3 regions of the Priestia sp. D3YE.R1 genome follow, and region 2 is predicted to be linked to each of the others. Evidence: riboswitches for the same ligand, from Rfam matches in the RefSeq annotation. Region 2 holds a riboswitch; each other region holds the start of a gene.

Region 1 (9,992 bases), 390 kb from region 2:
TTTTATGCTGAAATTGCTATAATATACAAGCCGGTACATATACTAAGGCGACTGAAAATAAAGGAGTTTTGATTAATGACAAAAATAAAATTAATTTCACATAACGATTTAGACGGGGTAAGTCCAGCACTATTAGGGCGGTTAGCGTTTGGCGACGACAACTTTGATTACAGCACGGTAAGCATTGGCCGCATCAATGACACAGTGACGCATTTTATTGAAGAAGAAAACGATGGAGACACAGCTTTATACATAACAGATATTAGCGTAAATGAGGAAGTAGCGGAAAAATTAAATGAACTGGTAAAAAAAGGCCAGCAAATCACTCTTATTGACCATCATATCTCTGCTCTTCCACTAGCTGAGAAATACGATTGGGTTCATGTTATTGCAGAAGACGAAAACGGTAAAAAGACGGCAGCTACATCTCTTTTCTACGACTACTTAGTGCGCAACAATATGCTCCAAAAAACGGCGTTGCTTGATGAGTACGTAGAACTTGTGCGCTTATTTGATACGTGGGACTGGTTCCATGAAAATAACTTGAAAGCAAAGCGCCTTAATCACCTATATTATCTAATCCCGCATGAAGAATTTAAAGAAACCATTCTAGAAACGCTTCGTGAATCGTACCATACTGAAAATCAAGAATTTACGTTTACGGACAAACACGAAATTTTACTAGAAGCAGAAGAAAAAAAGATTGAAAAATACATTTATGATAAACAAAAACAAATCATAAAAGAAAGGGTTGAAATTGATAACACAGCGTACAACGCAGGGATTGTATTCGCAGATACATATCAGTCTGAGCTAGGAAATGCACTGTGTCTAGAAAACGAAGATATCCACTTTTCCGTTATGGTGGACATGGGACGCCAAAAGCTTGGGTTCCGTGCAGTAAAAGACGAAATCAACTTAGCAGAAATTGTTGGGCACCTTGGAGGAGGAGGTCACCCAAAAGCTTCTGGATGCAAGTTAACGGCTGAAACGTTTGCTCTTTTCGTCACGGATCACTTGTTTAAAGACGAAGAAAAAAGTGAATAAAGCGTATAAGGAGGAGATGATATGTCGTTTAAAGATTTAGTTGTTGTTGTTACCGGAGCTGCGAATGGAATAGGAAAAGATGTATCCCGCGCATACGCGAAACAAGGAGCAAAAGTGGTATTGGCAGATGTGGACGAAATCGAAGGCGAGCGTCATGCAGAGGCTCTTCAAAGACAAGGCGGAGAAGCCATTTTTGTAAAAACAGACGTCCGAAAAGAAAGCGACATTTTACATCTCGTTGAAAAAACGGTCAGTACGTACGGAACGATACATATTTTAATTAATAATGCAGGCGTTTCCCGCTGGAAATCACCGTATGATCTAACCATTGATGAATGGGATGACATTATCAATACGAACCTGCGCAGCGTGTTTCTATGTTCTCGCGAAGCAGCTAAGGTGATGAGAAAAAACGAAAGCGGAGGCTCCATTGTAAACTTAGCTTCTACGAGAGCTACAATGTCTGAACCTCACACCGAAGCCTATGCGGCTACAAAAGGCGGCATCGTTGCTTTAACTCATGCACTTGCCATTTCGCTTGGTGATGACAACATCACAGTAAATGCTATTTCTCCAGGATGGATTGAGACATCTGACTACGATGGCCTTCGTGAAATCGATCATACGCAGCATCCTTCTAATCGAGTTGGAACGCCGGCGGATATCTCAAGAGCGTGTATGTACTTAACAAACGCTGAAAATGATTTTGTGACAGGAGCTAACCTCGTAGTAGACGGGGGAATGACGCGAAAGATGATTTATGAACATTAAGTATCTATAAAAAAGGCTGAGATAAAAATATTTTAGACGAAGTGAAAAAATGAACCCTTGATCAAAATTTTTGATTAGCGGTTCGTTTTTTTATTACAGTGAACGTAGGTTTCACCTGTTTCGTTCCTTCTAGCAGTTGATTGAAGGGCACGACGAAGACTCCTGCGGAAAAAGCGGAACAGATGAGACCCCGCAGGAACGCAAGTGACGAGGAGGCTCAGCGGCCGCCCGCGGAAAGCGAAGTCGTGCACGGAAATCAACTGCGGTATCAAAAGCGGTTCAGCTCATATATCCCATTTGTTCATTTTAGATTAGATTCATTTCGTTATGTCTCAACCTCTTTTGATGATCAACAAAAAAATAATAATTTTCTGTTGACAGATAATAATAATCATTGTAAAGTAAGTTACATAAAGTAATTAAATTTCAATTAATATTTTTTTAGTTTAATATCTCGAATTAGAGATATAAGAATTCATTATATCTTGTTTATCTCCTTTTATCAGAGGGAAGGGTATAAACATGCAATTTAAGCTTAAAAAAACAAAAAATTAGGAGTGTGGAAAATGGGTTTTTTAGATAAATTATTTGATAAATCAAGTGATCAACAACAGGTTGGAAAAGATTTTTATGAAGCAATTAAAAACCGACGTTCTATTTATGCAATCGATAAAAATGTAAAAGTATCAGAAGAAAAGATTGAAGAAGTTATTAACTTTGCGGTGAAACATACCCCTTCATCATTTAATTCTCAAAGCGCACGCGTAGTTGTTTTGTTTGGCGAACAGCATGATAAAGTATGGGATATTACGAGAGAAACGCTTCGTAAAATTGTCCCAGCTGAAAATTTTGCAGATACGGATCAAAAAATGAACTTATTCGGAAGCGGCTATGGAACAGTTCTTTTCTTTGAAGATCAAGAAGTAATTGAAGGGTTGCAAAAGCAGTTCGCATCTTACAGCGAAAATTTCCCCGTTTGGTCTAACCAATCATCAGGTATGCTGCAGCATGTGATTTGGACAGCGCTTGAGCTCGAAGGCTTAGGAGCAACATTACAGCATTACAATCCATTGATTGATGATGAAGTAAAAGCAGCTTGGCATATTCCAAGCTCATGGAAATTAATTGCCCAAATGCCATTTGGTAATCCCGTGGCACCTGCGGGTGAAAAAGAATTTCAACCGCTAAGTGAACGTGTAAAAGTATTTAAATAACAAAAAAAAGAGGCTCGTACAAAAGTATTTTAGCTGAAGAAAAATCCGAACGGTGAATCGTTCGGATTTTTTTATTGGTGTGGTGAACGTAGGTTTTCCATATGTAGGTGCTTCTAGCGGTTGATTTTGTTATGTCTCAGCCCCTTTTTCGCGGAAAATAGTTTGAATATTCTTTTATGTTTAACCTAAGAAAAATGCGGTTAAATAAGGGGAGTAGTCCTCAAATCTTCTGTGGAATTTATGCGTTATACATAAACAATTCAATGATGTTTTGCAAAAAAATAAAGTTTTTAACTTGGTTTTTCAAAGAATATTTGTTAACATATCCACTTGTGAGGTCTTAGTAAGAGGAGGATGATGTAAAGAATCCCATATCGGACGCAAGGGCGTAGATGTGTGGAGTGGAAATTTTAAAGGAGGATATTATGTCTGATCAAGGAAATCAAGGAAAGTTTAAAAAATCAATATCGTTACTTGACCTAACGTTAATCGGGATGGGGGCTATTTTTGGTTCCGCCTGGTTATTTGCGGTTAGTAACGTAGCGTCAAAGGCTGGTCCAGCCGGAAGTTTTTCGTGGCTGATTGGCGGAGTCATTATTTTACTTATCGGTTTAGTGTATGCTGAACTTGGAGCGGCGCTGCCGCGTACCGGTGGAATTATCCGTTATCCGGTTTACTCACACGGTCATTTAGTGGGTTACTTAATTTCATTCATTACCATTATTGCTTACACTAGTTTGATTGCCATCGAGGTAACGGCTGTACGTCAGTATGTTGCTTTTTGGCTTCCTGGTCTAACTAAACATGGTTCTGAATCGCCTACTACAGTCGGCTGGTTATTTCAGTTCGCGTTATTAACGCTATTTTTTATCATTAACTACGTAAGTGTAAAAGCATTTGCTAAGTCAAATGTCATTATATCTGTGTTCAAATATGCGGTTCCTCTTACAATTATCGTCGTGTTAGCTTATCACTTTAAATCAGCTAATTTTACAACTGGCGATTTTACTCCGTTTGGTTTTAATGGTATTCAAGCAGCCATTTCAACAGGTGGCGTTATGTTTGCTTACCTAGGACTTCACCCTATTGTTTCTGTAGCCAGTGAAGTTAAAAACCCGCAGCGTAATATTCCAATCGCGCTCATTATCTGTATTGTACTTTCAGCGATTATTTACACAGCACTGCAAGTATTGTTCATTGGTAACATCCCGGCTGATATGCTATCAGGAGGGTGGGGAACAATTCAAGAGCAATTCTCTTTACCATTTAAGGATATTGCACTTATTTTAGGCCTTGGCTGGTTAGTAACGCTTGTTATTTTTGATGCTATTTTATCACCAGGCGGTAACGGGAACATCTTCATGAATACAACTTCTCGTTTAGTTTATGCTTGGTCTCGTAACGGAACACTATTTAAACGTTTCTCAAAAGTAGATAAGAAAACAGGAATTCCACGTGCGTCACTATGGCTATCATTTGGAATGTCCGTATTCTGGACACTGCCATTTCCTTCTTGGGAAGCGCTAGTAAACGTATGTTCAGTGGCACTTATTCTGTCTTATGCAATTGCACCAGTTTCAGCTGCAGCATTCAGAGTAAATGCAAAAGATCTTAAGAAGCCTTTTAAATTAAAAGGTATGAGCATTATTGCTCCTGTTTCATTTATCTTCTGTTCATACATCGTATATTGGTCAGGATGGACGACCATTTCTTGGCTTTTAGGATCACAGCTTCTAATGGTTGTTATCTACGTAGCATTTAAGAAATACGTACCAACTGACGTTGTAAAATTTGCACAGCAGCTTAAATCTGCTTGGTGGCTAGTTGCTTATTATATTATTATGCTTGTTATCTCTTACCTAGGTTCATTTGGTGGAGGACAAGGTGTGCTAAGCAACCCGCTTGACTTAATTTTAATTGCTCTTGTTTCACTCGGTATTTTCTACTGGGCGAAATACACAGGTTTACCAAAAGCAGTTATCGATACAGATGATTAATAAAAAAACACGGCATGAATTCATGCCGTGTTTTTCGTTTGTATAGGGGGTGTACTCTATTTACTTATCAAACAGCCACGTTTTTAATATAGCAGCATACTCACGAAAGTAGGCTTGAAGTTTAATTGAATTTGGTGTCTTTGCACCTAAAGGATAAACGTCAAAACCTTGACGTTTAGCAATAATAGAGGCGCGAAATAAATGAAAATCACTGCTAACAAGGACGACTTTTTTGTGTTGAATATCAACTTTCTTTTTAGTAAAAGTGAAATTCTCAAAAGTAGAAGTTGACTGATCCTCTTTTATAATACGATTCTTTTTAATTCCTTCTTTTCGTAGAAAACGATAGGCTGCTTCTGCTTCAGAAATTTCTTCATCGGATCCTTTTCCACCCGTTACGATAACTTTTGTTTGTTTATGAGTCTTTAAATAAGATAAAGCCGTTTTTGCTCGTTCTTTTAAACTAGGAGACATTTGATCTCCGTCTACTTTCGAACCTAAAATGAGCACATAATCTGCTTTTTGCGGAACAGGCTGATGAGCGGTTTGATACATACAAAAAGACATGATTACAGCATAAAGAACAAGCAAACTAATAAAGATATAAATGATTTTTTTCTTCAACTACGAGCACCTTCCTAGCTATTTCATAAGATGTTTGGAAAATAATTGTTATTATAGCATACGAGATCCAAATAAGTATAAACACAGTGATATATAATAATAGAAGAAAATCGTTATTGTGAATGGTTATAAAATTCGTTACAATAAAGAATAAATGATTTTAAAAGTGCCTCTAAGGAGGATAATAGGGAAATCGGTGTAAATCCGGTGCAGCCCCCGCTACTGTAAATGTGGATGAACCTGCAAAGACCCACTAGTCAAACTAGGAAGGATGCAGAAGTAAAATGAAGCATAAGCCAGGAGACCTGCTTTTAAAAACCCCTTATTTTTCGGTGGGAGAAATAAGTCAAGACAATGTGTTAATGAGCGCATGACCAAACCTTGACTTTTACAGTTAAGGTTTTTTTATGTGATAGGGAGTGGAAAAAGTGAAAAAAGGAAAACCTCTTATGATTCAAGGAACGCACTCAGACGCTGGAAAAAGTATGATTGCTACAGCGTTTTGCCGTATTTTTAAAGAAGACGGCTATCAAACTGCACCGTTTAAATCGCAAAATATGGCGCTTAATTCATACATTACAATGGATGGAAAAGAAATTGGCAGAGCGCAAGGAATTCAAGCAGAGGCGGCCGGAGTAGAAGCAACAACCAATATGAACCCTATTTTAATTAAACCAACTCGTGATCATGAATCTCAAATTGTCGTTCATGGAAAGCCGCTTCGTAATATGTTTGCTTTTCAGTATCGGCAAGAATTTTTTAATGAAGGTTTGAACGTGATCACGGAAGCTTATAAAGAGCTTGCCAATCATTATGATCGAATTGTGATTGAAGGCGCTGGAAGTCCTGCTGAAGTGAATTTGAACGATCGGGAACTGGTAAATATGCGCGTAGCAAAGATAGCCCAAGCCCCTGTTGTGTTAGTAGGAGACATTGATAAAGGAGGGGTCTTTGCGAGTCTAGTGGGTACTCTTCAATTGCTTCCAGATGAACATAAGCCTAGAGTGATTGGGGTGTTAATCAATAAATTCCGAGGAGACTTAGAGCTTTTAAAACCGGGGTTGAAGTGGTTTGAAGAATACACGGGAGTTCCGGTACTAGGAGTGATTCCTTATATGCACGACGTGGAAATTGACGCTGAAGATTCGCTATCACTCAGAAATTACTCAACGCTTGTGAACCCGTTAAAAGAAATCGATATTGCGGTTATCTCGTATCCTCGCATCTCAAATTTTACAGACATCGATCCTTTAAGCTTAGAAGAAGACTGTCACGTGAGGCTTGTAACCAAGCCGTCACAATTAGGTACGCCTGATTTAATTGTTTTACCAGGAAGCAAAAATACGATTGAAGATGCGCAGTTTTTACAAGAAAGCGGCCTGGCTCTAGCCATTAATCAAGTCTTGAATACAACGAACGTTCACGTCATTGGCATCTGCGGAGGATATCAAATGCTAGGGGAGACAATTACAGACCCTGATGCAGTAGAATCTCGGATTGAATCCATTAAAGGGCTGGGCTTGCTTCCAGTGGAAACCGTTATGACAACCAGCAAAAAAACAGAAAGAGTTTCTGGATATGTTCAGCTAGAAAGTGAAAGAGTTTCGATTGAAGGCTATGAAATTCATATGGGAAAGACGGTTTCTAAGAGCACCACGGAAGCTTTTGCAGTGGTAGAGCATGAAAAAGAAGGAACGGTTAAAGACAACGTTATTGGCACGTATGTTCATGATGTGTTTCATAACGATGCTTTGCGCAGAGCTTTACTTAATCAAATTCGTAAACATAAAAAATTGTCGCCTATTACGGATACATTCAACAGCCGCCTGCAAAAAGAGGAGTCTTTTTCAAAAGCAGCAGCATATGTGAGAGAAGCTGTAGATATGGAAAAGCTGTATCATTTAATAGACAGCTATAAAAGTCCTGAGCAAGCACAAAAAGTATAGCTTGTAGAGGCTTTCGCTTGTTTTTTTACCGAGAACTTTAGTACGCTATTCTACGTTGCCTAGTTCAACAGTCTAGCACTCGTAACAAATAAAAGATGATTGTTTCCAATACTATGTAGGGTGGAAACATGGTTTATGCACAGGAAAATGAATGGTTAATGTAATGTAAAAAAACATCACGCCTCGTTTCCTAGAGGAGCTGAAAGTATTGATTTTTAAACGTATTTTTTTAAACAAAGCATCTATTTTATACATAGTCAGTTTATTTATTGTATGTACTTCGGTGATTATGGGCGTATTTATTGGTACAGTTTCGTTAACCGTAGGAGATACAATCAAAATTATTATTGGCCACCTTACCGGACTATCCTTATATCACGGTCCGGAAAACATGGATTTAATCATTTGGCAAATTCGTTTTCCAAGAGTACTGGTGGCATTTTTAGTAGGAGCTTCGCTTTCAATAGCTGGGGCTGCCTTTCAAGGGCTATTAAGAAACTCTCTTGCCGATCCTTACACGATCGGAGTTTCCTCAGGTGCAACCCTTGGCTCTGTCATGGCAATTTATTTTCATTGGAGTATTTTTGGTTTGTCTATCTTCACGCTGCCTGTAGTTGGCATCGTATCTGGTTTTATTACTCTTCTTTTAGTTTTTGGTATTACGAAACTCGCAAGCGGCAATTTGGCCAATGAAACCATCATCTTAGCGGGGATTATTTTATCATCCTTTATGAGCGCGCTCATTTCATTAGTTGTAGCTCTTTCTCCTGAAGAAGATGTAAGGCAGGTTTTATATTGGCTAATGGGAAGTGTATCAATGAGAGGATGGTCTCATATTCAAATTTTAGGCCCGTTCTTTTTAGTCGGTACGATTATGCTGCTGTTACATGTCAAAGAGCTGAACGGCTTAGCCTTTGGCGATCAATCCGCTCAGTTTATGGGAATAGACGTAAAGAAGAAAAAAAGAATGGTTTTAATAGGTGCATCCGTATTAACAGGGGCTGCGGTATCAGTATCTGGGGCAATTGGATTTGTTGGCTTAGTTATTCCACACGTAGTACGTCTCGTAGCAGGAGCTAATCATAAGCATGTACTGCCGCTTTCTATTTTAATCGGAGGAAGTTATTTGGTTTTAGCCGATTTATTGGCACGAACGATATTAGAACCTCGCGAACTGCCGATTGGAGTCGTAACCGCCTTAATTGGTTCGCCGATTTTTACCCTGCTCCTTGTAAAAGAACGTATGCGGAAAAGAGGAATATCATGATTGAACTATATAATGTGACGGGAGGATACGATAAACAGCAGCCGACCGTTCGCGACATCACGTTCACCGTAGACAAAGGTTCTTTTGTCGCTTTACTAGGACCAAATGGAAGCGGGAAAACAACGCTTATTCGCTTAATTATGAATGTATTAACCATTCAATTAGGAGAAGTGAAGGTAGAAGGAAAGTCAGTGAAGGCTTATTCACCAAAACAACTGGCGCAAAAAGTTGCAGTCATGACGCAAGAAAATCAAATTGGGCTAGAATTTACGGTTCAAGAAATTGTTTCACTTGGACGTTACCCTTATCAGGCAAAAGGATTGTTTAGCACTGTATCAGCACAGGATGAAGAAGTGGTGGAAAGCGTGATGAAATTAACAAATGTTTGGCACTATAGAAATCATACTTTTCAATCACTAAGCGGTGGAGAAAAACAGCGGGTTTTACTGGCTAAAGCACTAGCGCAAGAACCTGACTACTTACTTCTTGATGAACCAACTAATCACTTAGATGTAAAACATACAATGGAACTGCTTCAGCTGTTAAAAACGTTACAGCAGGAAATGAGCTTAACGGTCCTGGCCATTTTGCATGATCTCAACATCGCCTCGCTGTTTGCAGATAATGCCGTGTTACTGAAAGATGGAAGAGTAGAAGAAACGGGGATGGATGCCATTTTTCAGGATGCAGCTACGTTAAAAAGAGTATATGGCGTTGATTTGCATGTATTTCACCATCCCGCTGTGAACAAGCGACAAATTGCTTTTGTGCCGCCGTATCAATATCCAGAGACGGACTTCCATGAGTTGTATCAGTTACAAAAGGAACCGGGCAACCTATGTTTATCCTTTGTTCGTCCTTTGAGAACTCTTTCACTGGGTTCAAATGAAACAGGCCTACACTGGTGTCAAGAAATTGTTCAACAGCAAAGCAGTGCTAACGCGGCGTGGAAATCTGCGTCTTTATCCAGTCATGAAGTTCGCTTAAAAGACGATAAAGGTTACTCGTGGCTGGCTGTGCTGACACATGGACAAAAAGAAAATGAAGTAAATATTGTTCTATTAACAAATGCGCCGCTTTCGGACGCGAACTTACTTCATGCTGCGATGAAGGTAATTGAATACCG
Region 2 (9,992 bases):
GTGGGCTTAGATATTAGCTATCATGGCATCATGGCAGCTCATCAAGCTCCTGAGTTTATTGAATATGAAAACTACTATGCGGAAGTGAAAGAAAAAAACGCAGATTCTTAAAAAAAGGCCGCGCTTTATAACAAAAGGGCGGCCTTTTTATGTGGGAAAAAATAGTTTTAAAATACTTGGTTTAAATGATTGAAAAGTCAGAATATTTGTGTTATATTATAAAAAAGCCAAGGAGTTGATTTCTTATGAAAAAGAATTTACTTAATTCACCGCAAAAATCCAACGGAAAGGTGCTTGATGCATTATTCGCTGAGATGGTTTTAGACAAGGCGATTGCAGAATTTCGTAAAGCACAGCTAAAAGAAGAAATCGACCGCACGCTATTGATGAAAAATAAAGAAGAGTTTTTAAAACTCTCATCAGAACTTAAACAAATTTCTTAATTACTTACTATACTTCACACACCATCTATTTTAGATGGTGTGTTTTATTTTTGAGACCTGCTAAAAGGGATTAATTAGTAATAATTATGAATATGTTCCTATTTGAAACTTTATTTACATTAATTGTATTGACTTCTTTTATGGATTTTTTTAACATAAACAAGAATTAAAGAGGAGGGGTTTGGTTGGGACATCTATTATTAGTAGATAGCTTAATTGCAGGTATTGTTTGTATTGTGTTAGGAATTTTATTTAGAGCTCACAAAATAAGCAAATTTTTGTACGGGATAGGAATTGTATTTGGTCTTATTTTTGTAGTTGGAACGGTTAGTCAGTCTTCATCTCATACAGAAACTTCGTCAGTTACAACTGAGAAAGTAGAAGCAAATCAAAAGAGCAGTAAAGACACGTCAGAACTTAAAGCCCTCGTTACTAAGGGAATGACAGATAAAGAATTTCAAAAAGAAAAAGAGAAAGCCGCTTTTCAACAGTCAGACTTAATTGCGTTAGGTAATGGAGAAGTCGGATATGTGATCAAAGCTGAAGATGGTTACGTTGTAGCTGATACGAACGGTGAAACTATTTCAAGCGTTGAAACGTTTAAAACGGCTGATGAAGTAGAACAGTATGGATTAAACGAAGTTAAAAAAGTACATAAAGATGTAAGAACAGTTGATGCTCACTATACGGCTTCAGATTTAGAAAGCTTAGAAGATTTTGATCAAAAAATTAATGAAGTGCTGAAGCGCGTCGATCTTACAAAAAAAGAGTTTAATGAATTAAAATTAAAAGAGGTGAAAACATTAACTTCTCATGAAATAGAAGCGATGAAGACTATTCGTGACTCTGTTTCGCCCATTACAAAAGATACGCTGCTGCAAAAAACGATCCCTGCTAAAGATATTGAAAAGTATGTAGATGGATCTTATACAGCGCTAGGAGGGTATGTAGCTAAAGCTGAAGATGTTCATGATATTACTTCGTACAAAGATTTTGTGGAAAGCTTACGTTTAGATTACACCGATGGTTCAGGCAAAAGGCCGTTTCCTGAAGAAGGATCAACGTACGGTGTAATCAAATTTAAATCGCAAGCGGTAAGCCACGTTGATATTCCCTACGGAACTGTGTTCGGAGGAAAAACAACAGACGGACCTCCATGTACGCTTAATGGGTTTACAGGATCTCGAAACGGGGAAACCGTTCCAGAGTTCAAATTTGATAACTATTATCCACCAGCAAACGGAGCGGAACTATACCAAGTGGTAAATGGGGAAGAAGTACTTTTAGCTACCTATGTGGCAGAAGAAAAACGATTTGTACCAGCGGTTGCTAACCCAATGTAAAGGACTGGTTTTTTGTGATTCGAAAAGGTTTGTATGCAGCATATAATGAACGAGATTACGAATGTTATGAAACGGAAAACGGGTGTGTAAAGCTGATTAGCTATGATAAAGGAGACGTAGCAAATGGATTCATTCCATACAATGACACGACTTTCACAAAAGAAGTTCCTCGTGATGCTGTTGAAGAAGTGTTTTTTGTAGCTCCGTATGCTGCTTATCAAAATGAAACGTTTGGTGTGTCAGCTGCTTCTGATGGTCAAGTACTTCTGACCACATCTGAAAAAGAAAAAGCTGATAAATATCATTTTCAACGAACGGATAAATATCTATACGAAAAACGTGTGTTAAAAGAAGAAGTGAAGTTAATGGAGAAAAAAACTCCTTACTCATAAGACGCCATAATAAAAAGAGGATGCACTCGCATCCTCTTTTTATTTAATCAATTTTCTTGAAGTGTTGCTGTTCGTATTATCATTTGTACGAAGGAAGGTAATACCAAGACCGATTAATCCTCCTACAATAGCAGGAACTACCCAGCCGAGACCCACTCCATACATAGGTAGAATCGATGTAAACAGATCGTTTATTGCCGCAATTTTGAATCCAGCAGCATTTAAGCCATCAAATAAACTAACGATAAACGTGAACAGAAGGCTTACTTGGTAAACTTCAGAACGTCCTTTAAATAAAGGGTGTAAGAATGTTAAAGCAATTAACACAATAGCTAACGGATAAATAGCTGTTAAGACCGGAACCGAAATAGCGATTAATTCCGTTAAACCAAAGTTTGCTACAACGGCACTGAATGCTGATAAAATGACAGCAATCAACTTATAAGAAACACTTGGAAACAGCTTATGGAAAAAAGATGAACAAGATGTTACAAGACCTACACTTGTCGTTAAACAAGCAACGGTAATCATCAGACCTAAAAGAATTCCACCGTAAGAGCCAAAGTAGTAATTTGATACTTCAGCTAAAACCGTACCTCCGTTATCAAGACGTCCAAGCTCTGATACGCTTGAAGCACCCATATAGGACAATGCACTATAAATAAGAGCTAAAATAACGGCAGCGATAGCCGTAGCTTTTGCACAAATTGTGATAATTTGTCGGTTAGTTTTTGCTCCTTTTTCTTTAATTGCATTAATAATAATAATTCCAAAAACAAATGATGCTAGTGTATCCATTGTCAAGTAGCCTTCTTGGAAGCCTTTAAAAAATGAGTGTGTTGTATAAGCTTCGCTTGGTGCTTCAAATTTTCCAATTGGGTTCACAACGGCTACAACTACCAATATTCCAATAAACGTTAATTTAATAGGTGTTAAAACTTTTCCTACTAAATCGACAATTTTCGCAGGGTTTAGCGAAAAAAAGCAGGTAATAGTAAAGAAAATTACCGTGAAAATGATAAGGGGAAGGTGCCCTGGATTTTCTGATAAAAAAGGCTTAACGCCAATTTCGAACGAAACGCTTCCTGTTCTTGGCATCGCAAAAAGCGGTCCGATTGCCAAGTATAAAATCGTAGTAAAGATAATACCGAAAGCTGGGTGTACGCGACTAGCTAAAGACTGCAGATCCTCTTTTCCGGAAAAACCAAATGCGAGAACGCCTAGAAGAGGCAGACCTACACCCGTTACTAAAAATCCAGCGTTTGCTGACCAAATATTGCTTCCGGCAGACTGACCTAACATTGCAGGGAAGATTAAATTACCTGCGCCGAAGAATAGGGCAAAAAGCATAAAGCCAATAACCACTATAAATGAAAAAGGAACTTTGTTTGACACGTTAAAACCTCCAAAATTATAAATGCTTTTTATTATCGTGTTGAATAATTAAAATTTTCAGAATTTTATATTCGAATAATAAAAATAAACATGTATCGTATTATACTAACCTAAAATGCATATTTCAATATAAAATTTTATTTTTTTAATTTATTCGCTGAAATAGCAAAAATAGAAAAATACTTAGCAAAAAAATCTCAGTGTACAACAATTATTTGATATGATAAAACAGAACCGTGGCTTTTAAAAATTTGCAAGTGCGGCCTTACATTCTTATTAGTAAAGAACTGTTTACATAAGGTGCTGTAAGGATGTATATTTATACACGGTTCGTTGAACCGCATATGCTCGATGGATGAAAGTCAACTGTGCGAAAGGAGCAAGAAAGTGAAAAGGTTAGGTCTAGCAACTCAGATTCTAATTGGACTGATTTTAGGCGTAGCTGTAGGTGCTATCTTTTACGGAAGCGATACGGCCATTTCTATTTTACAGCCAATTGGAGACATATTTATTCATTTAATTAAGATGATTGTCGTACCGATCGTGATTTCAGCATTAATCGTAGCGGTCGCAGGAGTAGGCGATATCAAAAAATTAGGTAAGCTTGGCGGAAAAACAATTCTTTATTTTGAGATTGTTACAACCATTGCGATTGTAGTGGGGATTATTGCCGCGAACTTATTCCACCCTGGTGCAGGGGTTGATATGGGACATATTGAAAAAAGCGATATTTCTCAATATGAGGCAACGGCAAAAACGTCTGAAAGTACAGGGATTGCTCAGGAGCTTCTTCATATTGTTCCGACAAACGTCTTTCAATCGGTAGCAGAAGGCGATCTTTTACCAATCATTTTATTTTCCGTACTGTTTGGTGTAGGCGTAGCTTCGATTGGAGAGAGGGGAAAACCTGTTTTAGCCTTTTTTGAAGGCGTCTTGGATGCAATGTTTTGGGTAACTAATTTGGTGATGAAATTTGCTCCAGTAGGTGTATTTGCACTTATTGGTGTTAATATTATAAAGTTTGGTGTCGGATCACTTATTCCATTAGGGAAATTAGTATTCGCCGTTTACTTCACCATGATTTTCTTTGTGCTTGTGGTTCTTGGAATTATTGCTAAAATGGCTGGAACAAGCATGTTTACGCTCCTAAAAGTGTTAAAAGACGAGCTGCTTCTTGCTTTTACAACGGCAAGCTCAGAAGCTGTTTTACCTTCTCTTATCAAAAAAATGGAAGACTTCGGTTGTTCTAAGTCGGTTACGTCGTTTGTAATTCCAACAGGCTACACGTTTAACTTAGATGGTTCAACCATTTATCAGGCGCTGGCATCGCTGTTTATTGCTCAAATGTACGGCATCGACCTTTCCATTATGGATCAAATTCAGCTCCTTCTTGTGCTAATGTTAACGTCAAAAGGAATGGCTGGTGTACCAGGGGCATCGTTTGTAGTTGTACTTGCTACACTTGAATCCATGGGCTTCCCTCTTGAAGGCATGGCATTTATTGCAGGAATTGACCGCATTCTTGATATGATGCGTACCACAGTTAACGTAGTAGGAAATGCTTTAGCTGCGATTGTAATGTCCAAGTCTGAAGGCGAGTTTGATAAGCAAAAATCATTAAATTACACAAACGAATTAAAGAAATCAAACATAGCTTAATGCAAAAAAAGCCGGGCAGCCGCCCGGCTTTTTTGTTTGGGGCTGCCTGTTATCTTTTTTGAAACATATGGTAAAATAAAAGAAATGAGAGACAAAGGAAGTGTCATAATGACGGAAACTGTTCAGTTAATTAAAAAGCTTGTTTCGATTCCCAGTCCTTCTGGAAATACAGAAAAGGTTATTTCGTTTGTCGAAGACTATGTAAAAGAGCTAAATATTCAAACGTATCGCAATCGAAAAGGAGGCTTAGTCGCTACTATTCCTGGGAAAAATACGGATCACCACCGTATGCTGACGGCTCATGTCGATACATTAGGTGCTATGGTAAAAGAAATCAAACCAAGTGGACGTCTGAAAATCGACTTGATTGGAGGGTTTCGCTACAATTCCATTGAAGGGGAATATTGTGAAATCGAAACGTCAGCAGGAGAAATATTTACAGGAACCATCCTTATGCATCAAACATCTGTTCATGTGTATAAAGATGCAGGAAAAGCTGAGCGGAATCAAGAAAATATAGAAATTCGATTGGATGAAAAAGTACATAGCACAGAGGATGTTCGCAGCCTTGGAATTGAAGTCGGCGACTTTGTTTCCTTTGATCCTCGTGTAGAAATAACAAAAAGCGGTTTTATTAAATCTCGTCATCTCGATGATAAAGCAAGCGTAGCTTTATTGCTTCAGCTCATGAAAATAATTCAAGAAGAACAGATCGAACTGCCATACACTACGCACTTTCTCATTTCAAATAATGAAGAAATTGGATACGGAGGAAATTCGAACATCACGCCTCAAACAGTAGAATACTTAGCGGTTGATATGGGTGCCATGGGAGATGGACAATCTACTGATGAATACACCGTGTCTATTTGTGTAAAAGATTCAAGCGGCCCATATCATTACGGTTTGAGAAAGCATTTGGTAGAGCTGGCTAAACAGCATGATATTCAGTACAAATTAGATATTTATCCGTTTTACGGATCAGATGCTTCTGCTGCTATTCGTGCCGGGCATGACATCGTACACGGCTTAATTGGTCCAGGAATTGATTCTTCTCATGCGTTTGAGAGAACGCATCAAGATTCATTGAATCATACGTATAAGCTTCTTTACCACTATGTGCAGTCGAACATGGTTCTGCTTTAAGAAAGGAATATTTAATTAGTGAATTTTTATGCGAAATAAAGAGCAGGACGGGATTGTGATGTCTGTTTTTTCCTTTCCTAGAAAAGAAGCCGGATAGCCGGCTTCTTTTTTAATAGATCGTATATATTTTTTCTGGGGAAGCAACAGTGGGTTAAAAAAGCACCTTTTCAAAGAGGTATAATGCTACTTAAACCTTTTGTACATTTTGTTCATTTAGAGAAGTTAAAATGTTTTTAAATTTTTAAAAGTTTCTTGTGACAAGTTTTGTAGAATGGGTTTTCAAAAGGAAATGGTTTCGTCATAATGTGGATATAGCGATCACTACAATAATCGGAGGCGAATCTTTTCATGTGGGTACTGACGGTATATGCTGGAAAAGAAATGAAAATGTTTGAATTTGAAACTGAAACGCAGGCGAGAGAAGCTTTTGCAAAAACAAATGGCTGTAAAGTTCTTTCAGAAGTCGTGTATTATAATGATCCTCATTTAACATTAGTAGCTATATAATGAAAAAACAAGAGCTAACTTTATGCTCTTGTTTTTTTATAGCCTCTTGTATCTTACGAAAAGAATAGAGTTGAAATAAAAAAAAATGTACGCTATGATATGGTAGTTACTTCTATTATTCTGATAGTTTAAAAGGTTCATATATATCAAACAGCAACAGTAAAGATGCCAAGAAGGCTTAATAGGGAAACTGGTGAAAGACCAGTACTGCCCCCGCAACTGTAAGTGTGGACGAACGAGTATAACCACTGTGGAAAAATCACGGGAAGGTTCTCAAGTAGAATGATACACAAGTCAGGAGACCTGTCTTTATTGTGAAGTTTCTATTTCTCCGGGGAGCGGGAAGGGAAAAGTTGGCTTAAAGTGGCATTCGTGTACACTTTTATTCTGACGTTTTACCCGCTCGCATATTAGCGAAGCGGGTTTTTCTCGTAGCATAAAACTACATATCGTGCAAAAAAGGTGCGCAATATTGAAATTGCGTTAAATGGGAAGTCTGGTGTGAAGCCAGCGCGGTACCCGCCACTGTGAAGAGGAGCTGATTGCATATGCCACTGTATTCGGGAAGGCGCAATCAAGTGATGAATCGAAGTCAGGAAACCAGCCTTTTTCTAATGCGAAGCTTACTCTACGGGATATAGGTGGAAGTGCAAAAACTTAGTTTGAATTTTTCTGCGCCTCTATCACTGATAGAGGCGTTTTTTAGTAAAGGAGCGGATGAGTGTGACGACGTGGAACTTAAATGGAACAAAGCATCACGTATTGATTTGTAATGGAAGCAGCTGTATGAGAAAAGGTGGAGAAGAAGCCACGCAAGCTATTCGAAATAAAGTGACTGAACTGAATCTAGATGAAGCGGTTCATACAACCCGTACGCGCTGTAACGGAAGATGCAAAGATGCTCCTGTAGCTATCGTGTACCCTTCAGGAGATTGGTACAAGCAGGTCACTGAAAATGTAGCTCATCGAATTGTCGAAGAGCATTTAGCAGGAGGCTGCAGTATAAAGGAATCGCTTATTTATGAATATGATCAACAAGGTTTTGTTTCTCCAGAAAACAGTGACTCCATAGAAGGAATCGACAAAGTAAAAAGTAACGTATAAAGGAGGAGCTAGCATGAAAGGTAAACTGTTAGTTATTGGATTCGGTCCGGGAAGCTTTGAACATATTACACAGCGGGCAAGAGAAGCCATTCAAGAAAGTGATATGATCATCGGTTATAAAACCTACGTGGAATTAATTCAAGGACTGTTAACGAATCAGCAAATTATTAGTACAGGAATGACCGAAGAAGTCAGCCGTGCACAAGAAGCCGTAAAGCAAGCTGAAGCAGGGAAAACCGTGGCGGTTATTTCAAGCGGAGATGCAGGAGTATACGGAATGGCCGGCCTTGTGTATGAAGTGTTGATTGAAAAGGGCTGGAAAAAGGAAACGGGCGTAGAGCTGGAAGTAATTCCTGGCATTTCGGCTATTAATTCATGCGCATCTCTCCTCGGGGCGCCCGTGATGCATGATGCCTGTACGATTAGTCTAAGTGATCATCTTACGCCTTGGGAGCTAATCGAAAAACGAATTGAAGCAGCTGCACAAGCAGATTTTGTAGTAGCTTTTTATAATCCAAAAAGCGGAAGACGAACAAGACAAATTGTTGAAGCACAAAGGATTCTATTAAAATACCGTTCCCCCGATACGCCTGTTGGCCTTGTGAAAAGCGCTTATCGTGACCGTGAAGAAGTCGTAATGACTAACTTAAAAGACATGTTAAACCATGAAATAGGCATGCTGACTACCGTTGTTGTCGGAAATTCGTCGACGTTTTTTTACGACGATTTAATGATTACACCGCGCGGGTATCAGCGGAAATATACCCTCAACCAAACGGAGCAGCCGCTAAGACCTCACCAGCGACTTCGAAAAGAAGCAGAACCGTGGGCTCTTGATCAAGAAGAGGCTGTAAAGCAATCAGCTTCGACTATTGAAGCGGTTCAGAACACAAGAGAGGAAAAAGCAGCTTCACGAGCTCTTGCAGAAGAAGCGCTTCAAGCAATTTTAGGTGAATCCACTTCTGCGGTCGTACATCAGCCAATAGAGTCTATCTTTGAAGTGGCGGTTAGTCCAGGGCTTGCAAATAAGAAGTTTACGCCCGTTCAAATGACAACACTAGCGGAAGTTGTTGGTGAAAAAGGTACGATGGAGTATACACCTGACCATCAAATCAAACTGCAAATTCCAACGGCTCAGCCAGATGTGATTATTAAAAAGCTCCAAGCAGCTTCCTTTTTACTATCTCCGGTCGGAGACGTGTTCACAATCAAAGCGTGTGATTTTTGTGATGGAGAAAAAAGCGACGCCATTCCACATACGGAAGAATTACAAAAGCGTCTCGGGGGAATGGACATGCCAAAAGAGCTGAAGCTTGGTATTAATGGATGCGGTATGGCCTGTTACGGTGCTGTTCAAGAAGATATCGGCATTGTCTACAGGAAAGGTGCGTTTGACTTATTTTTAGGAGCTAAAACGGTTGGTCGCAATGCGCATTCAGGTCAAATTGTAGCGGAAGGCATAGCACCCGATGACATTGTTGAAATAGTGGAAAACATTATCCATGAATATAAAGAAAAAGGTCATCCTAATGAGCGGTTTCATAAATTCTTTAAGCGCGTGAAGAACGTTTATGGATTCGACTATCAAGATATAACACCAAAAATAAAAGTAGAACCAGCTCCGTGTGGAGATTAAAAAATAGGAGGGCATTATATGAAATCAGTTTTATTTGTCGGGCATGGAAGCAGAGATCCTGAAGGGAACGATCAAATTCGCGAATTTATTTCGACTATGAAGCATGATTGGGACGCATCTATTTTAGTAGAAACGTGTTTTCTAGAATTTGAACGCCCAAATGTAAGTCAAGGCATTGATACATGTGTGGCAAAAGGAGCACAAGATGTAGTTGTAATTCCAATTATGCTTTTGCCTGCTGGCCACTCTAAAATACATATTCCAGCAGCTATAGATGAAGCTAAGGAAAAATATCCACACGTAAACTTCGTGTACGGACGTCCTATTGGTGTTCATGAAGAAGCCCTTGAAATTTTAAAAACGAGAT
Region 3 (9,992 bases), on a different contig from region 2:
TTTCGTTTGATCAGTAACGGATACAACTAAAGGGCTGCCCGACTTAGGTAAAATACGAATCATTCCGTTAGGAGGCAAATAAGCACGAAGCAAATTGGATTGTTTAACTGTCGAACTTGTTTGTTTGAGACCATTTGTTACGTTGCTTGTTTCTGCTTGCAAACGTTCAATTGCATTGTCTTCCATGGTTTTCTTGAAAATAAAGTAAACCGAACTGTTTGCAATTACTAGCAGAATAAAAAGCAGCGCAGTTGATGTAAGGATAATCTTTGTTTGCAGTTTCATGAGCTACTCCTTAAGCATATAGCCAACGCCGCGCACTGTTTGAATGTAGGGTATTGAAAATGGAGCATCAATTTTTTTGCGCAAATATCGAATGTATACGTATACAATATTCGTGTCTCCGTAGTAATCGAATCCCCATACGTTTGTAAGAAGCTGTTCAAAGCTTAGCACTTGATTGTTGTTTTGAAGCATATAGACAAGCAAATCATACTCTTTCGGAGTCAGCTCAATGGCTTTATTTTCACGCGTGACTTCTCGCGTTTTTTCGTTAACCACTAAATTGCCTAGTTGGAGAGCGGCCGTTTCTTGTTCAGCAGGCGATGTTGATGCAGGATGGCGAAGCCATACGCGAATGCGTGCAAAAAGCTCTTCAATTTGAAAAGGCTTTGTAATGTAGTCGTTCGCTCCTAAATCTAGTCCGCTTACCTTATCAGGAAGGGCGTCCCGAGCCGTTAATAAAATAACGGGCGTTTGATCATCATTTGTTCGAATACGACGAAGTACTTCGAGACCGCTCAGTTCAGGAAGCATCACATCTAAAAGCAGCAAATCCCAATCGTGTTCTTGAAACTCTGCTAACCCTTCCGTCCCTGTATAAGCCATGCCCGTTTCGTACCCTTCGTGTTCAAGCTCGAGCTGAATCAAACGAGCAATTTTGCGCTCATCTTCTACAATTAAAATTCTGCCTTTACTCAAAAAAATTCCCCCTTGTGTCTATGTATAGTTGCGTACATTATAGCACGGGGATGATTGAGGTGTATAAAAGCAGCTGGAGTTTAGTCCGGCTGCTGATTGGTTGAAAGAGGAATATGCAGGGTAATGGCAGTTCCTTGGTGAAGAGTAGATTTCACTTCGATATGCCCTTTATGAAGTTCGCAAATGGCCTTTGCGATGCTCATGCCAAGTCCAGCACCTTCTGTTTTTTCGGTTGTATTTGTGCCGCGGTAATAGCGGTCAAATAAATTTTTCTGCGTTTCTTCATCCATTCCAATTCCATCGTCTTGAATCATAATTAAGATGTGGTCATTTTTTATGGCCGTCGAAATTGTAATAGTGGTGTTATCAGGGTTATGCTTAATAGCATTAAAAATTAAATTATCAACCATTCGCTCAAACCAGCGCGTGTCAGCTTGAATAAAAGGTTGAAGATGAACAGGCACATAAGAGAATTGAACATTTTTAATGGTTCGATCGTTAACGAATTTTAAAACAATATGCTGAAGTAATTGATGAACGTCCACTTTTTTTGTTTCTAAGACAACGACATTATTTTTAAGCTTAAAGGCCAGTGAAAAATCTTCTACAAGCCCCACCATATACTCACTTTTGTCACGCAGCGTTTGGCCAATTTCTTTTAGCTCTTCTTCGTCCCAATTGTAATGGCCGCTTTCCAGCATATGCCCATATCCTTGAATTGTTGAAATAGGTGTCCGCAAATCATGAGATATTCCCGTCATCCATTCTTCACGAGTGGTCTCTAGCTGCTTTCGTTCTTTTTCAGCCAAGCTAAGCTGCTCTGCCATCTCATAAAAGGCTGTAATTACTTCTGAATAGAGGCGATATTGAAAACGTACTTTTCCATTCTTCCGAAAGACGCGCTTCCGCTCTTTTTCTGTTAGCACTTCTGAATAGTTTCCGCTTCCCATACGTCCGAGCCAGCTGGTGAAGAGAAGTAAGGGCCCGCCGTAGCGAAAAGCGTTCCAGATTGAAATAGATATAGTTGCTAAAAGAACTGAAGCAGTAACAACAACTGCGCCAATTACTAGTTTTCTAATAATTGAGTAGTCAGAAATAGTTTGATGTTTGTTAGGGGTATGAAAAATCCATGAATAATTTTTCTTTGAATTATGAAAAATTGTAGCTGTAGATTCATATTTGTCTTTTTCAATTTTTCGGGAAATAATGTCTAAAGGCTCATACTGCTGTTTTGTTTTGGGCATTCGAAAGGAAGAGATAACTTTGCCTTGGTTGTTAATAACTTGCAGAGAAGCATCCTTACTTAATAACTGCTTTTCCAATTGAGGTACTTTTTCAGTTATTGGAAGGCCGCCTTGGCTGTAATTTTTATATAAATCGTATAACTGGTCTTTTAATTCATTTTTATAGCCTAGTATGTAGTATGTGGGTTGTACAAGAAACGTATCCAGTTCTGTGACGATATGATAGTCTCGAAATTTTTTCTGTTTTTCAATATCGAGAAGTTGATTAATTGTATAATGTTTAGGGATATTTTTAGGAGTATTAACTTCTCCAATTACATCTCCTTTTTTGTTTACCACTTGATACCATAGGTTTTCACTTTTAATTTCTTTCGTTAAATCTTTCGGTATAGTAGCTTTTCCATTTTCAATAACTGTATCAGTCGTTAACATGCTTAGGGAACCTGTAGGAAAGTCTCTTCTTATATCTTGATTTGTAAGATATACAGCTATAAATATAAAACAACAAAAAATAACACAGCAAATGCAAATAGAAGTCATAATAAACTGAAACGAAAAATGAAAGGTCAATCTTCTTTTAATTGATTTCATAGTGCTTTTCCGGTCACTAATTTATATCCAAGCCCTCGTACCGTAACTAAATGTTTTGGGGTGCTGGGGTTATCTTCGATTCTTTCTCTGATTCTTCGAATATGTACGGTTACCGTATTATCGTCTACGAACTGGTTATATCCCCAGACGGCTTCAAGCAGCTGTGATTTAGAAAGAACAATATTCATATTTTTACAGAAATGAAGGAGCAGCAAAAATACTTGTGCGGGGCAAGCAACCGTTTGACCATCTACAATGAGCTCTCCAGCGGATTCATCTATGATAAAACGATCAAACTCATAGCGATTTGAAGGCTGTGATTCCATTTTTACAGGATTTCTTTCGGTCAGCGCTTGTTTTCTGCGCAGTCGTGCTTTAATTCGTGCCGCAATTTCTAAAGGGTTAAATGGCTTGGTTACGTAGTCGTCTCCGCCCATGGCGAAACCTGTTAACACATCCAAGTCAGATACTTTGGCTGTTATGAACAGGATATATGCGTTTGAGAGCTCACGAATTTTAGGACAAATATCAAATCCGCTTTTATCGGGAAGCATGACGTCCAACAAAATAATATCAATCGTTTTATTATGTAAAACATCTAGCGCTTCTTGAGCGGTGTGAGCTTTATAGATTTGGTTGAATCCTTCTTTTTTTAATACTGTCTCCAACATTTTGACAATAGCAATTTCATCATCAACTAGCAATATAGATGCATCTTCCAATATAAATCACCTCTGTTTCATTTCATACGTATTCGATTTTAGCATAAGAACATTACGAAAAGATTAACAAAATTGGAAAATGTTAAAGAAAAGATAATCTCCCGTTTATTTTCTTGAAAACTTCATTTCATATACTAAATATACAGACACATAGTAAAGGAGTTAAAAGGATGAGTAATGATTTTAGGCGAGTTAAAGTAATTGATAGTATGAGAGGATTCAGCTTGTTTGGTATTTTACTAGCGAATATGCTGATTTTTCAATATGGTATTTACGGAAAGGATATGATTCATCTCTTCTCGCTATCACCAAGTGATTCAGCAGCCTATGTCTTTTTAAAAGTCGCGGTAGAAGAAAGTTTTATGCCAATCTTTACTTTTTTATTTGGCTATTCAATGGTGAAGATGAAAGAAAGCTTAGAAAGAAGGCAGTTAGGAGTAAAAAGGCATTTCTTTCGCCGCTTTCTTCTGCTTCTAGGGTTTGGCCTGCTGCATGGAGTACTTTTATGGGAAGGAGATATTCTTACGTTTTACGGAATGATGGGGATATTTTTATTAGTTTTCTTTTTAAACCGTAAAGCTAAAACGCTGTTGGTATGGGCATCAATTTTGCTGATTCTGACCGGAGCGGCTGGTTACGGTTCATTACACGATAACATGTATCTTCTTAGTGATAAACAAACGCTTACCACATACGTAAAAGATACGATTCATGTGTATGGAAGTGGAACTTATGAACAAATTAAAGACCACCGCAACAATGTTGATCCGATGAATATAGCAGGATATAAATTTGCTTTTGCCTTCTTGTTTACACCATTTATAATGGGTGCTTTGTTTTTGTTTGGTATGTATGCGGGGAAGAAAAAGTGGTTTTACGACGTTTCAGCTAATCAAAAACAGTATGGCCGTTGGGCGGCCGTGTTGGTTCCGCTTAGCTTGCTGTTAAAAGGAACTATGTACGTATGGCCAGATGCTAATTGGGCTGGTTCTACACATATGTTAGGTGGGAGTCTCTTATCTCTTGGTTATATTGCAGGCTTTGCTTGGCTATATGCGAAATACGAGAAGTCATTTTTGATGAAGGCTTTTGAAAGCGTAGGCAGGATATCGCTTAGTAATTATTTAATGCAAACGGTTATATGCACGACGATTTTTTATGGTTATGGATTAGGTTATTTCGGAAAGCTCGGCATGATTGCAGGGGTTTTTGTCTGCATAGGTATTTACGGAATTCAGCTTATCGGCAGTTATATGTACGTGCAAAAATTTAAAACTGGACCGGTGGAAAAGCTGCTGCGCATATGGACAAATTTTTCTTGGAGTGGAAAGCCAAAAGAGAAAAAAACTTTACCGTCAGAAGTAAATCATCCTTTTGTTGGATGATAGCAGTCAAACTTATGTCAAAAGGAGATTTTAAAAATGTGGGCCATTAGTATAAAAGAGTTTCAAAGCTTATTTAAAAGCATTAAATCAATTATCGTTATTATAATCGTATGCGGTGCTTCCTATGGAATAGCCCATATAGTTAGTCAACTTGGAGGTCAACTGACGAGCGCACAGATTCGAGATGGAGCCAACGGGGGAATTTTGGCGATGCTTCTCGGGTTCGGACCTCTGTTTATTTCAAGTCTTTCTCATAATGTTATTAATCAAGAAATTAAAACAAGGACGGCAAGGTTTTTAGTTACTAAAACATCAAGAGAGCGTATTGTACTAGGGAAATTCTTAGGTATTTGTTGTTTCTGGCTCGTTTGTATCTCTCTTTCATTTCTATTGATTGCGTTTATTTCGCATCATTTTTCTTTTTATATATTTTTAGAGTGCCTACTATTCACTATGTGCATGATTTCATTTGTATTAATGCTTTCAGCTTTGATGCCAAACCCAACTCATACTATGTTTTTATCAATTATTTTATCGTTTGTTCTACCGGTACTGAGTGGATGGAGCATATTTTCATCAAAAGCGTACATTGCATGGTTTAAGTATGTGACACCCTACTACTATTTAAAGTTGGAGAAAGGGTATCTAACAGTTCTGCTTATTTTTGCAGCACTTTGTTTATGTACGGCACTTTGGAGTTTTAAAAGGAGAGAAGTATAATATGTATGCTATAGAAACAAGTAAATTAACTAAAAAGTATGGATCTAAAACAATTGTTAACAGTATTAATTTACAGGTACCACAAGGAGAAATTTACGGATTTTTAGGGAGAAACGGAGCAGGGAAGTCTACATTTATTAATATGCTTACCGGCGTTTCATTTCCTTCAGCAGGAGAATTTACGCTGCTGGGACAGAGTGATATTGATTTAGAGCTTCAGAAGAAAATAGGTGTGCTTCCTGACTATGCTAACTTTTACGATGAGATGACAGCGCTCAATCATTTGCGCTATTTTTTAAAGATAAATGGCCATCGTTTTTCTAAAGAACACTGTAGTGATGTACTGAAGAAAGTAGGATTAGAAGGACATGACCATCAGAAAGTTGGAAAGTTTTCATTTGGAATGAAAAAGAAGTTAGGAATTGCTCAAGCAATTATAACAGATCCAGATCTTATATTTTTAGATGAACCAACTTCTGGAGTAGATATTGAATCTGCTCTCCACATTCATGAATTAATAAGAGAACTTCAAAATCAAGGCAAGACGATTTTTATGACGTCTCATAATTTAAATGAAGTTGAGAAGATTTGTACACGCGTAGCGATTATGAAAAATGGGGTTATTTTAATAGAAGGGACAATGGAAGAACTGCGCTTTCAATACCAAGCGAAAAAAACGGTGATGATTAAACATGATCCTTACCCAAGCAGCCATAAAGAATATATTCAACAGTTTTTCCGTACGGTGAGTCCGGACGTGGAATACCATCACACGTACACAAAAGTGATGCTTCAAAAAGAGAGAAATATCCCTCTGATTATTCGCGAATTGATTCAATGCGGCATCGATATTTATCAAGTTCACGTAGAAGAACCTTCTTTAGAAGAAATCTTTTTGCAAAAAAACATTGTGGATCATTCACAGGTAAGTTAATGGGCAAAAGTCCGTTGGCTTACTACTCATCCTGAATACGTTATTTATAAATATCAGTTAGGAAGCCTCTGACAAAAACATGTTCATTTTCGCAAGAAACTGATAAGATAGCTAATGACATTTAAAAATAAGAAAGGATTTCGATTATGTTATCAGCTATTAATTCAGTAGACTATGCCATTTTCCATGCGGTGAATCAGTATGCCTCGCATGTGAAGTTTGTAGATTCGCTAATGGTATTCTTTGCAGATTATGCCCAGTATGTACTTATCGTTTTACTCGGCTTGTTTTTACTTATTAATAAAAACGGCAGCCGTGTTGTAGCATTTCAAGCTTTATGTGCTTGTGCCACAGGAGTCATTATCAATAAAGTGATTAGTTTATTTGCTTATCGAGATCGTCCGTTTATCTCTCACCACGTGAATCAGCTCATTGATCACGCCGCGAATTCTTCATTTCCAAGCGATCATGCTACATCTGCATTAGTTATCACTTTTACCATTTGGCTGCATTTCAAACGTTCAGGACGCATGTGGGTTTTCATGGGTGCACTCATTGCATTTTCACGCGTATGGGTTGGCGTTCACTATCCATTCGATGTGTTAACAGGAGCTATTTTAGGCTGTGTGCTGGCGCTGTTTATTCATTATGTTATTTTTAATACGAAAATCATGAGAGCTATTACTAATCTGTCTATTTTTCGAAAATCAGCTTATGACGGGCAGTCTCAATATTATTAAGAAAAAGTCGCAAATACGCGGCTTTTTTTATTGGGAAATTTTTAATGTATTTAATACTTGTTTTTTAAAATTAAATTTTGTACAATTAAATTACAGAAACGATAAATAAAAACATCTAATAAAATTACTAAAAAAGAGGAGAGATTTATACATGAAAGCTTTATATGAAACAACAGTTGTTAACACAGGTGGAAGAACAGGAGAAGTTCACTCTTTAGATAACATCTTTAACTTAGACGTGGCAACACCGCCAGCGCTTGGTGGAGAAACAACGACAGCAACAAACCCAGAGCAGCTATTTGCAGCCGGATACAGCGCTTGTTTCAACAGCGCGTTAGAATTTATGCTGAAAAAACATAACGTAGAAATTAAAAGCAGTGAAGTAAAAGCTACGGTTCAGCTGCTTCCAGATAAAGCTGATCAAGGAGTAAAAATTGCTGTAGCGCTTGAAGCTCATATCGAAGGCTTAGATTTAGAAACAGCGAAAAAGTATGTAGACCTAGCTCACTCATACTGCCCGTATTCAAAAGCAATCAGCGGTAACGTAGACGTAACGGTAGAAGTAGTTTAATTGCTTTAAAAAGCCCTGCTAAGCATGTAAAGCTTAGCAGGGCTTTTTTATTTGAATTTTCTCTATTCATTTGTAAGGAGTACTAGTATAATGAGGAAGAAAATGAATCATTCGCACAGTTTAGGTGCTCTTACATAGAGTAAGAGGTAACAGGGAATCGAGTGCAAATCTCGAGCGGTCCAGCCACTGTAAGCAGGGAGTTTTCTATCATATCGTCACTCAAAACGGGGAAGGCGGTAGAAAATGATGATCTCAAGCCAGGAGACCTACCTATTCTGTACACTTGACTCTTCTAGGAAAGAGGCGGTGTATCAAGGTACGCAGTGAGCAATTGCTGTTTATTTTCATATGCCGACACATCCTCAATTTCTATAGAATTGAGGCTTTTTTACGTTTTATTTTAAAAAAAGGAGTGTAGGAAATGGAAGGTTTATCAGTTTTTTTACTTGTCTTTTTATTAGGAATCAGGCACGGATTGGATGCAGACCACTTAGCTTTTATTGACGGCCAGACCCGATATAATTGGCGAATGGGCAGCCGTTTTGCCCCGTGGGTTGGAACGCTGTTTTCACTAGGTCACGGAGGGATGGTGGCCGTCACGGCCGGGGTGCTGGGCGTGGTGATGAAGAATTTTACATTTCCATCGTATTTCGATCATTTTGCATCTTGGGTATCCATTATCTCCCTCTTTCTAATCGGGACATTAAACACATATCATTTGCTTCGAACTAAAAATAAAGAAGAAGAGTTTCAGCTGAGCGGGTTAAAAGGGAAGTTTATCCCGAAAATCGCAAAAGGAACAACGAATCCTTTTTTAATTATTCTTGTAGGAGCATTGTTCGCTTTAGCAGCTGAAACGGTCAGTCAAACGGCCGTGTGGTCTCTAGCTGTAGGGAACGCAGGCAAGTATACGCCGCTTTTATTAGGACTAGTATTTATGTTTGGAATGATGCTGACAGATACAATCGATTCACTGATTGTACATAAAATGGTGAATGAATCGAGTAAGTTTGGGCAATCTGCTTCTCGCTTGATGGGCTGGGTTATTGTTGTCCTCGCATATGGTGTGTCATTCTATTTAGCATTCACTTTCTTTAACCCATGGGCTGAAGTAAACTTTGAAATGGTTGGCGTTATTCTATTTATTTTTTTAGTGTCTATGTTTATTTTTGTTAGTGTGAAGTCAAAAGGAAAAAATATCAAAATAAATATCAATTAATAAAATGAAAGCTTTAATCTGTTGAAGATTGAAGCTTTTTTGTATAAATTTGTTGAAGTTTATGGCTATTTTCCGTCGGTTATGAATAAGTTAAAGTATTATCTGTATTTAAAGGATGGAAAATTGTCTGAAAACCATTATAATTAAGGATAATTTAAGAACGTTATGTGAAACGTAGAACATACTTATACGTACAATAAATAAAAGCAGTGAATGCACAAGCAGCAGGGGTTGTTTGGAGGAGGAATTGATTTGAGTCAGGTAATGGTAGAACAAAGCGTATTTAGTTATTTAAAAGAACACGAACAAGAGATGCTCGAAGATCTAGTGGGATTTGTGAAAAAAGAATCACCATCTTACAGTAAGGAGTTAGTGGATCAGTGTGGAATGTATTTAACGGAGCTGTTTCAAAAGCGTTTAGGGATAGGGTATGAAATCATAGAAAAAAAGAAGTAGGAAACCACTTGAAATTTACGATTGGGGAAGGAGAAAAGCAGCTTTTAATTATCGGTCACTTTGACACAGTATGGGAAAAGGGAAGGCTGAGCTTGAGAACAGAAGGAAACAAGCTTTATGGTCCGGGAATTTTAGATATGAAAGGCGGCATTGTGCAATCTATATGGGCGATTAAAGCAATTCAAGAACTTGGCTTAGCACTGGATAAAAAAATTGTGTTTTTCTGCAATTCAGATGAAGAGATTGGGTCGATTTCTTCTAAAAAATATATTGAAGAAGAAGCACAAAGAAGTGAAGCGGTGCTAGTAGCGGAACCGGCGGTGGCGGGTTCAGGTGCGTTAAAAACGTCGCGCAAAGGAGCGGGGATCTTCACCGTAAAAGTATGGGGACGAGCAGCACACGCGGGTAATCATCACAAAGAAGGAATCA

The links. A riboswitch is a leader RNA that binds a small molecule or an ion and turns the genes downstream of it on or off. The one in region 2 is predicted to bind cobalamin.
Region 1: another riboswitch for cobalamin. It lies ahead of ACOZIR_RS09675 (cobyric acid synthase); the one in region 2 lies ahead of ACOZIR_RS11605 ((2Fe-2S) ferredoxin domain-containing protein).
Region 3: another riboswitch for cobalamin. It lies ahead of ACOZIR_RS24610 (sodium:proton antiporter); the one in region 2 lies ahead of ACOZIR_RS11605 ((2Fe-2S) ferredoxin domain-containing protein).

The regions. Positions count from the first base shown of each region.
Region 1 is NZ_JBLTHW010000001.1:1,783,552-1,793,543, forward strand. Features, by position in the region: gene ACOZIR_RS09650 (DHH family phosphoesterase) at 76-1,047, shown strand; gene ACOZIR_RS09655 (SDR family oxidoreductase) at 1,069-1,818, shown strand; gene ACOZIR_RS09660 (nitroreductase family protein) at 2,385-3,032, shown strand; gene ACOZIR_RS09665 (APC family permease) at 3,458-5,029, shown strand; gene ACOZIR_RS09670 (YdcF family protein) at 5,090-5,653, opposite strand; cobalamin riboswitch at 5,801-5,980, shown strand; gene ACOZIR_RS09675 (cobyric acid synthase) at 6,073-7,599, shown strand; gene ACOZIR_RS09680 (FecCD family ABC transporter permease) at 7,808-8,866, shown strand; gene ACOZIR_RS09685 (ABC transporter ATP-binding protein) at 8,863-9,992, shown strand, end outside.
Region 2 is NZ_JBLTHW010000001.1:2,175,904-2,185,895, forward strand. Features, by position in the region: gene ACOZIR_RS11565 (ammonium transporter) at 1-111, shown strand, start outside; gene ACOZIR_RS11570 (IDEAL domain-containing protein) at 246-443, shown strand; gene ACOZIR_RS11575 (hypothetical protein) at 629-1,786, shown strand; gene ACOZIR_RS11580 (hypothetical protein) at 1,801-2,178, shown strand; gene brnQ (branched-chain amino acid transport system II carrier protein) at 2,218-3,573, opposite strand; gene ACOZIR_RS11590 (cation:dicarboxylate symporter family transporter) at 3,961-5,232, shown strand; gene ACOZIR_RS11595 (M42 family metallopeptidase) at 5,341-6,378, shown strand; gene ACOZIR_RS11600 (hypothetical protein) at 6,727-6,885, shown strand; cobalamin riboswitch at 7,032-7,210, shown strand; cobalamin riboswitch at 7,329-7,508, shown strand; gene ACOZIR_RS11605 ((2Fe-2S) ferredoxin domain-containing protein) at 7,609-7,989, shown strand; gene cobJ (precorrin-3B C(17)-methyltransferase) at 8,003-9,625, shown strand; gene ACOZIR_RS11615 (sirohydrochlorin chelatase) at 9,644-9,992, shown strand, end outside.
Region 3 is NZ_JBLTHW010000006.1:55,253-65,244, forward strand. Features, by position in the region: gene ACOZIR_RS24565 (HAMP domain-containing sensor histidine kinase) at 1-285, opposite strand, end outside; gene ACOZIR_RS24570 (response regulator transcription factor) at 289-981, opposite strand; gene ACOZIR_RS24575 (sensor histidine kinase) at 1,062-2,657, opposite strand; gene ACOZIR_RS24580 (response regulator transcription factor) at 2,813-3,538, opposite strand; gene ACOZIR_RS24585 (DUF418 domain-containing protein) at 3,709-4,923, shown strand; gene ACOZIR_RS24590 (ABC transporter permease subunit) at 4,951-5,643, shown strand; gene ACOZIR_RS24595 (ABC transporter ATP-binding protein) at 5,645-6,577, shown strand; gene ACOZIR_RS24600 (undecaprenyl-diphosphatase) at 6,724-7,317, shown strand; gene ACOZIR_RS24605 (organic hydroperoxide resistance protein) at 7,469-7,888, shown strand; cobalamin riboswitch at 7,994-8,176, shown strand; gene ACOZIR_RS24610 (sodium:proton antiporter) at 8,310-9,107, shown strand; partial or broken gene ACOZIR_RS24615 (M20 family metallopeptidase) at 9,339-9,992, shown strand, end outside.